One region of the Paenarthrobacter sp. NPDC090522 genome, then DNA from elsewhere that is predicted to be linked to it. Evidence: riboswitches for the same ligand, from Rfam matches in the RefSeq annotation. Region 1 holds a riboswitch; each other region holds the start of a gene.
What was found. Region 1 has a riboswitch for S-adenosylmethionine ahead of ACIQT2_RS07515 (DUF1737 domain-containing protein). Riboswitches for the same ligand answer to the same signal wherever they lie in the genome.
Positions count from the first base shown of each region.

Region 2: another riboswitch for S-adenosylmethionine. It lies ahead of ACIQT2_RS21005 (LLM class flavin-dependent oxidoreductase); the one in region 1 lies ahead of ACIQT2_RS07515 (DUF1737 domain-containing protein).
Region 3: another riboswitch for S-adenosylmethionine. It lies ahead of ACIQT2_RS17560 (hypothetical protein); the one in region 1 lies ahead of ACIQT2_RS07515 (DUF1737 domain-containing protein).

Region 1 is NZ_JBIVXL010000005.1:43,817-47,084, forward strand. Features, by position in the region: gene ACIQT2_RS07505 (O-succinylhomoserine sulfhydrylase) at 1-1,151, opposite strand, end outside; gene ACIQT2_RS07510 (rhodanese-like domain-containing protein) at 1,154-1,564, opposite strand; gene ACIQT2_RS07515 (DUF1737 domain-containing protein) at 1,561-1,821, opposite strand; SAM riboswitch class IV at 1,835-1,947, opposite strand; gene ACIQT2_RS07520 (NtaA/DmoA family FMN-dependent monooxygenase) at 2,123-3,268, shown strand, end outside.
Region 2 is NZ_JBIVXL010000022.1:45,987-49,254, reverse strand. Features, by position in the region: gene ACIQT2_RS21010 (PLP-dependent cysteine synthase family protein) at 68-1,411, opposite strand; SAM riboswitch class IV at 1,638-1,747, shown strand; gene ACIQT2_RS21005 (LLM class flavin-dependent oxidoreductase) at 1,783-2,880, shown strand; gene ACIQT2_RS21000 (NtaA/DmoA family FMN-dependent monooxygenase) at 2,922-3,268, shown strand, end outside.
Region 3 is NZ_JBIVXL010000014.1:94,376-97,643, forward strand. Features, by position in the region: gene ACIQT2_RS17550 (VIT1/CCC1 transporter family protein) at 1-451, opposite strand, end outside; gene ACIQT2_RS17555 (hypothetical protein) at 720-911, shown strand; gene ACIQT2_RS17560 (hypothetical protein) at 908-1,246, opposite strand; SAM riboswitch class IV at 1,263-1,382, opposite strand; gene ACIQT2_RS17565 (sodium:solute symporter) at 1,524-3,062, opposite strand.

The DNA.
Region 1 (3,268 bases):
CCGACGGACAACCGGACCACGCCATCGCTCAACCCGATCGCTGCGCGACCCTCCGGTCCCATGGCGCGGTGCGTGGTGGTGGCCGGGTGGGTGATGAGGGACTTGGAGTCGCCCAGGTTGTTGGAGATGTCGATGACGCTCAGCCCGTCCAGGAGCGCGAAAGCTGCTTCCTTGGCCGTCCGGCCACCGGACGGCGAGAGCTCGAACGTGAGCACGGTTCCGCCGGCCTTCATCTGCTTGGTGGCGAGCTCGTACTGCGGGTGCGACTTCAGGAGCGGGTACTTGACCCAGCTGATGGCCGGCTGCTGCTCGAGCCACTCGGCGATCTTCAGCGCGGAAGCCGAGCTGTGGTTCACGCGCAGCCCGATGGTTTCGAGGCCCTTGGTGAGCACCCACGCGTTGAACGAGGAAAGGGAGGGTCCGGTGTGGCGCATGAGCTGCTTGACCGGGCCATCGATGAATTCCTTGGTGCCCAGGATCGCCCCGCCCATGACGCGCCCCTGGCCGTCAATGTGCTTGGTGCCGGAGTAGACAATCACGTCCGCGCCCAGGTCGCCACAGCGCTGCAGCAGGGGAGTGGCAAAGACATTGTCGACGACGACTGTTGCCCCGGCGGCGTGGGCCAGTTCGCTGACGGCCTGGATGTCCACGATTTCCTGCATCGGGTTGGACGGGGACTCGAAGAAGACGGCCGTGGTCGGCTCGGACAGGGCAGCACGCCACTGGTCCAGGTCCGGTCCGTCAACGAAAACGGTCTCCACGCCCCAGCGCGGCAGGATCTCATTGAGGATCACAAAACAGGAGCCGAACAGTGAGCGGGCGGCAACCACACGGTCACCGGCACCCAGCAAGGCACCCAAGGCAGTGAAGACCGCGGACATGCCGGACGCCGTCGCGAAGCATGCCTCGGTTCCTTCCAGCAGTCTCAGGCGTTCCTGGAAGGTGGCCACAGTCGGGTTGCCGTAGCGGGAGTAGACGAAGCGCTCGTCTTCGCCCGTGAAGGCGCGTTCCGCGGCGGCAGCGGATTCGTAGACGAACCCGGAGTTCAGGAAAACCGGTTCTGCGGTTTCCTGGAAGTTGGTACGGTCAAGGCCACCGCGGACGGCCTGGGTGTCAGGGCTCCAGCCGGCGGCGTCAGGATTAAAAGTCACTTTTAGTCGTTCCCAAGGTTGGTCGGCAGGCCACGGTTCTTCCAGCCGTTGACGGTGCGTTCGCCATAACGGTCGGGTTCGCCCTCAAAGCCTTCAAGGACGTTGTAGGCCGTAAAGCCGGCCTGAGTAGCGGCGATGGCAGCAGCGATGGAGCGCTGGCCGGAACGGCAGATGAAAACGAGTTCCACGCCGTCGCCCTCGGGGGCCTGCTGTTGCAGGTCCTCCAGGAAGCGGGAGTTCGGGATGCCGCCGGCGAGGTTCCACTGGATGAACAGGGGATCGTTCTCCGTGGCCTTCGTGTCCGGAATACCGATGTGGGCCCATTCGCCCTCGGTGCGCACGTCCACCAGGATGGCGCCGTCTTCAAGTTTTGCCCACGCGTCCTGCGGGGTCAGGTCACCTGCGTAGCTCATGCGTGGCCCTCGAATGCTTCCTCGTAGTTGTCCAACTCGTCCACGGCGCTCGCAACAGCTGCGTCCGAACTGGCTACCGCAGCGGGCAGGATCACGGCCTGCGCCACGATGACAGTTTCGCCGTTGAACGTGGCCGCCGGGCTGCCGTGCAGCACGTAGCCCTCGGCCAAAGCAGCGGAGATCCGTTCGCAGAAGTCACGGGTATCAGGACCCGTGATCAGGCGGTAGGAGAGTTTTTCTTCAGTGGGTTCAGGCATTCGTGGTGCTCCTCAGTCACGCTTGCAGTTCGAAGTTCGAAGACGCCGAGTAGTCACCTGAGGCACCCCGCCGCGGGAGAGGGTTGCCGACCAGCAAGTCAGGGCTTAACGCTGGTGCTCATTACTCAAGAAAAACGTAACATCCGCGGCCGGGAAGCCGCATTTGGCGACTGCACCGCCGTCGTCATGTTGCGTAACCGGCGCCTCCCCGGGGCGGGCCGAACGGGGTCCAAATGTGACGCAGCGGGAGCATAATTGACGCAGTACGACCCCCTGTAACTTCGCATGAAATCAGGTCGCGGTGAACGGACACAGCAGTTCTACACTCAAGCCCATGCTTCATTTTGGATGGTTCGTGGGCCACGGATTCGGAGTCCAAGGCTGGGGGACGCCCGGCTACGGCCTGGGTTACGACTGGAAGAAACCCGCGCTGTACCAGGAGGCCGTCAGGGCCTTCGAGCGATCCGGGCTGGACCTGTTCATCATCGAGGATTCCCTCACCGTTCCGGATACTTACGGCGGCACCGCCGAGGTGTCCTTGGCCCACGCATCCTTCGCGCCCAAACACGACCCCCTGGCCCTGGTTCCGTACCTGCTCTCGGCCACGCAGCACCTGGGGATTGTTCCGACCGTCAGCGCCTCCTTCTACCCGCCCTTCACCGCGGCGCGGCTCCTCGCCACGCTCCAGCACTTCTCCGAGGGGCAGCTCGGGTGGAATGTCGTCACTTCGGGCAGCGACCTTGCCGCCCAGAACTATGGCCTTGACCAACAGATCGAGCACGACCTGCGGTATGAGAAGGCTGAGGAGTTCGTCGACGTCGTCAGGCGGCTGTGGCGCAGTTGGGAACCTGGCGCTGTGCTTGAGGACGTGGAGGCCGGCAGGTTCGCGGACCACACCAAGGTTCACCCGATCAACCACCAGGGCGACTTCTTCAAGGTCCGTGGGCCGCTGAACACCGCGCCGCTGCCGGAGGAACCCGTCCTGGTCCAGGCCGGTGCTTCGCCCCGTGGCAAGGCGTTCGCCGGCGGACACGCCGATGTGGCGATTGCCTTGGCCCGCGGGGTGGACGGGATGAAGGCCTACCGGGATTCGATCCGCGCCGAGGCTGCGAAGGCGGGCAGGAACCCCGACGACGTCAAGGTCCTTTTCGTCCTCAAGCCCACCGTGGTGGGGTCCACTGCAGAGGCGGAGGTACTGAGGGCGCAGCGCCGGGAGCTCACACAACGGGATATCGACAGCCAACTCAACTCGATCTCCTACCTCTCGGTGATCGACTTCAAGAAGTTCGACCTCGACGAGCCCCTCCCCACCCTGAGCACCAACAGCAACCAGGGAACACTGGAACACTTCTCCAAGGCAGCCCCTCCAGGGTCCACGTTGCGCCAGATCCTGCAGGCCCGCAGCGGGGGAGCCGGAGACTCGATCATCGGCACTGCCGGGCAGATC
Region 2 (3,268 bases), on a different contig from region 1:
GGGTGGAGTTACCCCGCCTTGCCAGGGCCGTCTACGACCACAGGTCCACGGTTTCACCGGATGAGGATCAGCGCAGCGTAGCGGCGATCCGACCGTCGACCAGGACTGCCGCTACTTCCGTCAGGTCAGGCGTCTCCGAGGCGGGGACGCCGACCGCGACGGTCCTGTAAGCAACAGCCGCCGAAGCAGCAGGAGCTGCGTCATCCACCGAGGACAACGACTCCAGGGTCACTACACCCACAACTTCGCGCGGGTGGACGGTTCCAAAGCTATCGCCACGGTCCAGCACCAGGAACGCCGGCTCGCTTGGCCCCAGCGACCGGGTGTGAAGTTCGACGGCGGCCTCCGCCGCTGTCAGGCCGTTCGCCAGGAGATGAACTCCGGCAGGCGCACCGGTGAGGAGCGAGCGGATGGTTCCGTCCGGCGTCGTCGGTTCCAGGAAGCCGAGCGAGGTGAGCCACGCGTCGTCGAAATAGGTGGAGAGGTAGTTCCTGCCCGAGTCGGGGATGACCGCAACGATGGTGTGGCTTTCATCCAAGGTGGCTGCAAGTTCCAGAGCCGCCGCCAAGGCTGTGCCTCCCGTGGCGCCAATGAGCAGCCCTTCCTCGAGTGCTGCACGGCGGGCGGTGAAGATGGCGTCGCGATCGCTGATGCTGAAGTACTTGTCCACCAAGGTGGTGTCGAACGCTTCAGGCCAGATGTCCTCCGCGGAGGCCGGGTGAAGGGGGTGACCGGCACCTTCGGTGTATTTGAGTGAGCCGTTGCCGCCACCGTAGCGGGAGTGCTCAGGGTCTGCCGCAATGACCTGGACCAGGCCGTCGCTGGCTTCCTTCAAGTAGCGGCCGGTGCCGCTGATGGTCCCTCCGGTTCCGACGCTCGCAACGAAATGCGTCACCGCACCCTCAGTGTCTTTCCATATTTCAGGTCCTGTGCCGGCAAAGTGCGCGTCGGGGTTGGCCGGGTTGTCGTACTGGAGTGCCAGCCAGGCACCCGGGGTTGAGGCTGCAAAGGCCGCCGCTCGGTTCGCCAGATGGTCCGGGTGTGAGCGCGGCACGAAGTCGGCCACCAGGTGCACTTCTGCCCCGAAAGCCCGGAGCAGCCGGACCTTTTCCGCTGCAGTGGCAGCGGGAGCGAAGATCACCGAACGGTAGCCCAGTTGTGCCGCCACCAGGCTCAGCCCGATCCCGGTATTACCGCTGGTTCCTTCAACCACCGTCCCGCCAGCCTTTAAGAGTCCGGCCTGTTCAGCTGCGCGGATCATGGACAGTGCAGCGCGGTCCTTGACGCTGCCACCAATGTTCTGGAACTCCAGCTTCGCGTAAATGCGTGGCCGGACGCCCGCGCCGAGCTTCTTCAAACGGAGCAGGGGAGTGCCACCGATGGCATCGAGGACTGATTCGTAGACGGTCATGCCGCCCACGCTAGGAGGCAGGAAAACCGCGCGCCAAAAAGCGTTGAGCAACACGTCAGGCGTCGCTACATGCGGCTCAACGCGACGCAACGCATCGTCACGCGGGGGTACAGGCCGGAGTGGAAAATGACGAACTTGGCAGCCCGTTGACGCGATGTTTCCCGCGTTGACGCCCCGCGTCAGGGCGTTTGTACATTCCTTGGAGGTGCTTCTAGATTCAGTTCCAGGTCAAGAGTCAGCGCGCCAAGGACCGGCTCGCGCTGCGGCAACCCTCAGGCATTAGGTGGCGGGGTGCTCCGGAAACAGACCTGGCCGCGTTTGCGGCAAGTGAATGTCAACCGGCCGCGCGGCGGCCTCTGAAAAGAGAGAACATGCCTTCAAATTCTGTACCCGAATTCCGTTCACGCGTTGTTGGGCTGGAGCTCGACGGCGATGGAGCCCACCCGGCTGCGTGGCGAAAGGCGCTCCACGATCCGCAGGCGCTGTTGGGGGGCTTTCGGATCCGTGAGACTGTCCAGGCCGCCGATATCGCGGGATTTCACCTTGCCACGTTCAAGGACACCCGGGCCGTGGATGCCGACAGCACAGGAATCCCAACGCGTATCGACGCCATTCAGCGCGCCGCGTTCGCAGCGCCACTCACGGGCTCCCTGGGCCTGGTTCCGGAAGCAGGAACGCTCTTCACCGAGCCATTCCACATCGCAACCCAGCTCGCCAGCCTGGACTACTCCTCCCAGGGCAGGGCCGGTTGGTTGGTGAATACCGCGAACCTGCTGGAGGAAGCCCGCACCGTGGGCCGCACGCCGCTGGGAGAGAACGAGGTCGCGGCCGAGGCAGCCGATGTGGTCCAAGCCAGCCGCAGGCTCTGGGATTCCTGGGAAGATGACGCCGTGATCCGGGACGTGTCCACGGGCCGCTACCTCGACCGGGACAAGCTGCATTACGCCGACTTCGAAGGTAACCGCTTCTCAGTTAAGGGACCGTCCATCATCCCCCGTCCCCTGCAGGGGCAGTTGGTGGTATTTGCCCCCGCGGACCTCATTCCCGCCGTCGAGGCAGACGTTGCCTTGGCATCCGCAACCACTGTCGAGGCGCTTCCGCAGGCGGCCCACGCGGCAGCAGCGGCGGGCGCACAGCGGACACTGGTAGAGCTGGACGTCATTCTGGACGCCCGCGGACAGACGGCCGAGGAGCGCTTGGCCGAATTGGACGCCCACGAGGAATGGCGGAGTGGAGCCCGCTACGCCGGAAGCGCCGAAGGCCTGGTGGAAGTGCTCACCACGCTGTTCGCAGCGGCAGACGGCGTTCGCCTCAAGCCTGCTGTCCTGGACGTCGACCTCCCCGAACTGGCCTACAAAGTGCTGCCGGCTCTACACAAGACCGGGCTGGTGACGCCTCTCAAACCGGGCACCACGCTGCGGGAAACGTTCCAGCTTCCGCGCCCGGCCAACCGCTTTGCCGCGGCCTGACCGACGCCGACTCATCACAGAAACCACAAGAGAGCTCACCCATGACCAAGCACCACCGCATCGCAGGCAACGGGCAGATCCAGTTCGGCGTCTTCTTCCAGGGCGTCAACCACACCACGGTCTGGAAGGACGCAGCCAGCGGCTCGCAGACCGATTTCGAATCCTTCCGCCGCGTGGCCCAGACAGCTGAACGGGGTCTCTTTACCGCGTTCTTCCTGGGCGAGGGGCTCCGCCTCCGCGAGCACCTCGGCAAGATCCACGACCTTGACGTCGCAGGGCGCCCGGACGCCCAGACCGCCCTCGCTGCCCTGGCAGCCATCACCACCAACATCGGCCTGGTGGCTACCCAGAACACCACCTACAACGACCCCGCAGACCTCGCCCACCG
Region 3 (3,268 bases), on a different contig from region 1:
GGGTTGCGAGGCCGCGGACAACTTCCTCGTGGATTTGCTCGTCGGCCACCATGGCGGGGGTGGCGTACGGGTCGGTGCCATAGGGGGAGCGCCCCTCAGCACGTTGGGCCAACGCGAGGACGAAGACGGATCCGAAGTGCCGCGCCAGGAAACCGAGGAGCCGGCTGCGTGCGGACGCCGCCTTGGGCATGCCGGCGTGTTCCCCGAGCAGCTTGAGCCAGTGGGCCTCGTGCCGGCCTTCCGCCTCTGCCAGGGCCAGGAGGATCTGCCGTTCCTCGCCGTCACGGCGTTGGGCGAGTTCGCGGTAGACGGCGGCCTCGGCCCGTTCGTCTGCCAGGTACTGCCGCCAGCGCCGGATATCCGACTGCGTGGGTGTTCGCGGGGCTTCGTCTGCGGGGTGGGGGGCCGGAGCGGGGCTCGACGGACCGTGGGATTCCTGGTGCTGTTGCACTGTTTCTCCTGGGCTTGATGGGACGGTTACGGCCCCTTTGCACCGCCCACTGTACCGCTTATTTCCGGGGATTTTTGGCTGGTATTCCTTAGCGGGAATGTTCGGCATGCCTTAATTCCGTACCCTGCTGCAGCGGCGCTGCGGCCGTCGGCAGCCCTCCCTTGACCCCTTCCTGAGGCGGTGCTCAGATGGTTAGACAGGGGCGGGGCACTCCCCGCACATCGGTCAGTGGACCGCCTGGTGCGGCCCATCGGACGGAGGTTGCAGCATGAGCACCGAATCACATCCCCACCACCCGGAACGGGCAACCATCGAATCGGATCCGGCCTACGACTACAACGAGGACCAGGAAGTGGACGAGGCCTGGGCAGAGGAAGGCGAGGTGGCGGACGACGACGAGCGCATTGTGCCGCTCGATGAGGCCGAGGAAGAATTCCGCGGCGACGGCGACGAATCCTAGGCAGCCGGCACCAGGTTGAAGAGCCGCTCGCGCCCGGCGGCACGTCCGACGGCGGTAACGGTCACCGTCAGCGTCTGCGACGCGGAACACCAACGTGCGGCGCGGACGGAACGTGCCAATGCCGCGGCCAGCAGCCGGGGATCAGGGTGGTGAAATCGTTCGGCGCGGCCGCGCGCTGCAATGACCACCGTGCCTTGGACGAGGTTGACGACGGGAATCACCCGGACTGCGGGGGCGGCGCTTTCGATGGGGCTGGTGTTGACCAGGGCCGCTTGGGATGCGCCTGCTCGGTGTGCGGGATCTTGGATCGTGCTGGTTTCAGCCTGGTACGGCAAGGACTGCTCCTTGGTGGGAGTGCTCTTGCCCGCTCGGTTGTCTCTGGTCCGGGGCGGGCCGCTTCCTCATCCGAACCACCCGTGAACATGGGGTTGGTGTGCGGCCAGTCGGAGCTTGGCGCCACATCTCTTGAAGCTGCGTCCTATCCTAATGCCTCCCCGCAATGGGGGTGGGTGTGCTTGTGGATGCCGGGGACGACGCAAACGGCGACGCCACCCCGCGAAGGGTGGCGCCGCCGTCGTGAATTGCTTGGTTTACCGCAGTGAAGCGAGCCTGTCAGGCCTTGTGGCTGGTGACCGGGTGGGCGTCCAGCGGGAGCTCATCCGAGATGGCTCCAGCAACCCGCTTGTCCCACGCCGCGCGGACGGCGGCATCGGTGGGCGGAGTGAGCAGTGAGATCACCACGAACGTCACGAACGAAGCGCCGAGGCCCCAGTAGATGGGATCGTTCGCGTAGACGCCGTCGGCGCTCTCGATCACACCCGTTGCGAAGAGGATCAGCAGGACCAGGGTAAGGACCGAGCCCACGGCCATGGACCAGGCTGCGGCGATGCCGGTTCCGCGCTTCCATACAAGGCCGCCGAGGATGGCGACGAGGAGGCCGCCTACCAGGATGTCGTAGGCGATGGTGAGGGCCACGACCACGTCCTGGGCCGCCATGGAGATCAGGACCGCCAGGACGCCGAGGCCGAGGACCCAGTAGCGGTTCGCCTTGACGTCGTGCTCGGGGTTTTCCGTGTCGTCGGTGTTGATGGTCTTGCCGAACCAGCTGGCGACGAAGGGGACTACGTCTGCGCGGGCCACTGTGGCCGCGGCAATGAGTGCGCCGGAGGCGGTGGACATCATCGCGGCAACGGCAGCTGCCATGACCAGGCCGCCAATGCCGATGGGCAGGATGTGCGTTGCCACCTCGGCGTAGACAACGTCCTTGCCGAGGTTTGCCACGTCGATGTCCGGCAAGGCCACGCGTGCGGCGAGGCCGATCAGGGCGCCGGCTACACCGTAGAGGATGCAGTAGACGCCGGCGGTTGCGCCGCCCCAGCGTGCAACCGTGGGGGTCTTTGCCGTGAAGACGCGCTGCCAGATGTCCTGGCCGATCAGGAGGCCAAGCGTGTACACCACGAAGTACGTGATGATGGTCTGCAGGCCGATGCCGTCGATCTGGAAGAAGCTTGCATCAACGCGCTGGCGGATGCCGTCCAGGCCGCCGGCTGCGTTCATGACGAACGGCAGCATCAGCAGGAAGATGCCCACGGTCTTGATGATGAACTGGACCTGGTCAGCAAGGGTGATGGACCACATGCCACCGATGGTGGAGTAAACCAGCACGATCGCGCCGCCCACGGCGATGGCCAGCCAGCGTTCCCAGTCGAAAAGGACCACGAAGATGGTGGCGTAGGCGCCGGTGGAGGTTGCGCAGAGCATGAGGGTGTAGGCCAGCATGACGATGCCGGAGGTCTGGGTGGCCTTGCTTCCATAGCGGAGGCTCAGCATCTGCGAGACCGTGTAGATCTTCAGGCGCTGGATGGTGCCGGCGAACAGCAGGCTCAGCAAGAGGACGCCGGCGCCGATGGCCACCACCAGCCACATGCCGGAGATGCCGAACTTGTAGCCCAGGCCAACGCCGCCAACGGTGGATGCGCCACCCAGGACAACCGCGGCCATGGTGCCGGTGTAGAGGAACGGTCCCAGGCGGCGACCGGCCACCAGGAAGTCGCTGTTGTTCTTGGTGCGGGACTTGCCCCACCAACCGAACGCCAGCATGGCAAGCAAATACACCACCACAATGGCGATGTTGATGAACGAAGAGTCCATGAGTGGCTCCTTGGAGCTGATGCACGGAGGTTGGGGTATTCGACGATACTCCTGCAGGGCGTCGAAGTCTCTGTGCTGACGAACGGAGTTGGACGTGTGTTGTGTGCCTCACAGACAACACTTGTTGCCTATGAGGATATGTTGTGATGGGAGTAACAGTCAAGGTGGTTTGGTCATGGTTCCGCGGATTCTGGGTCTTTGCCGTG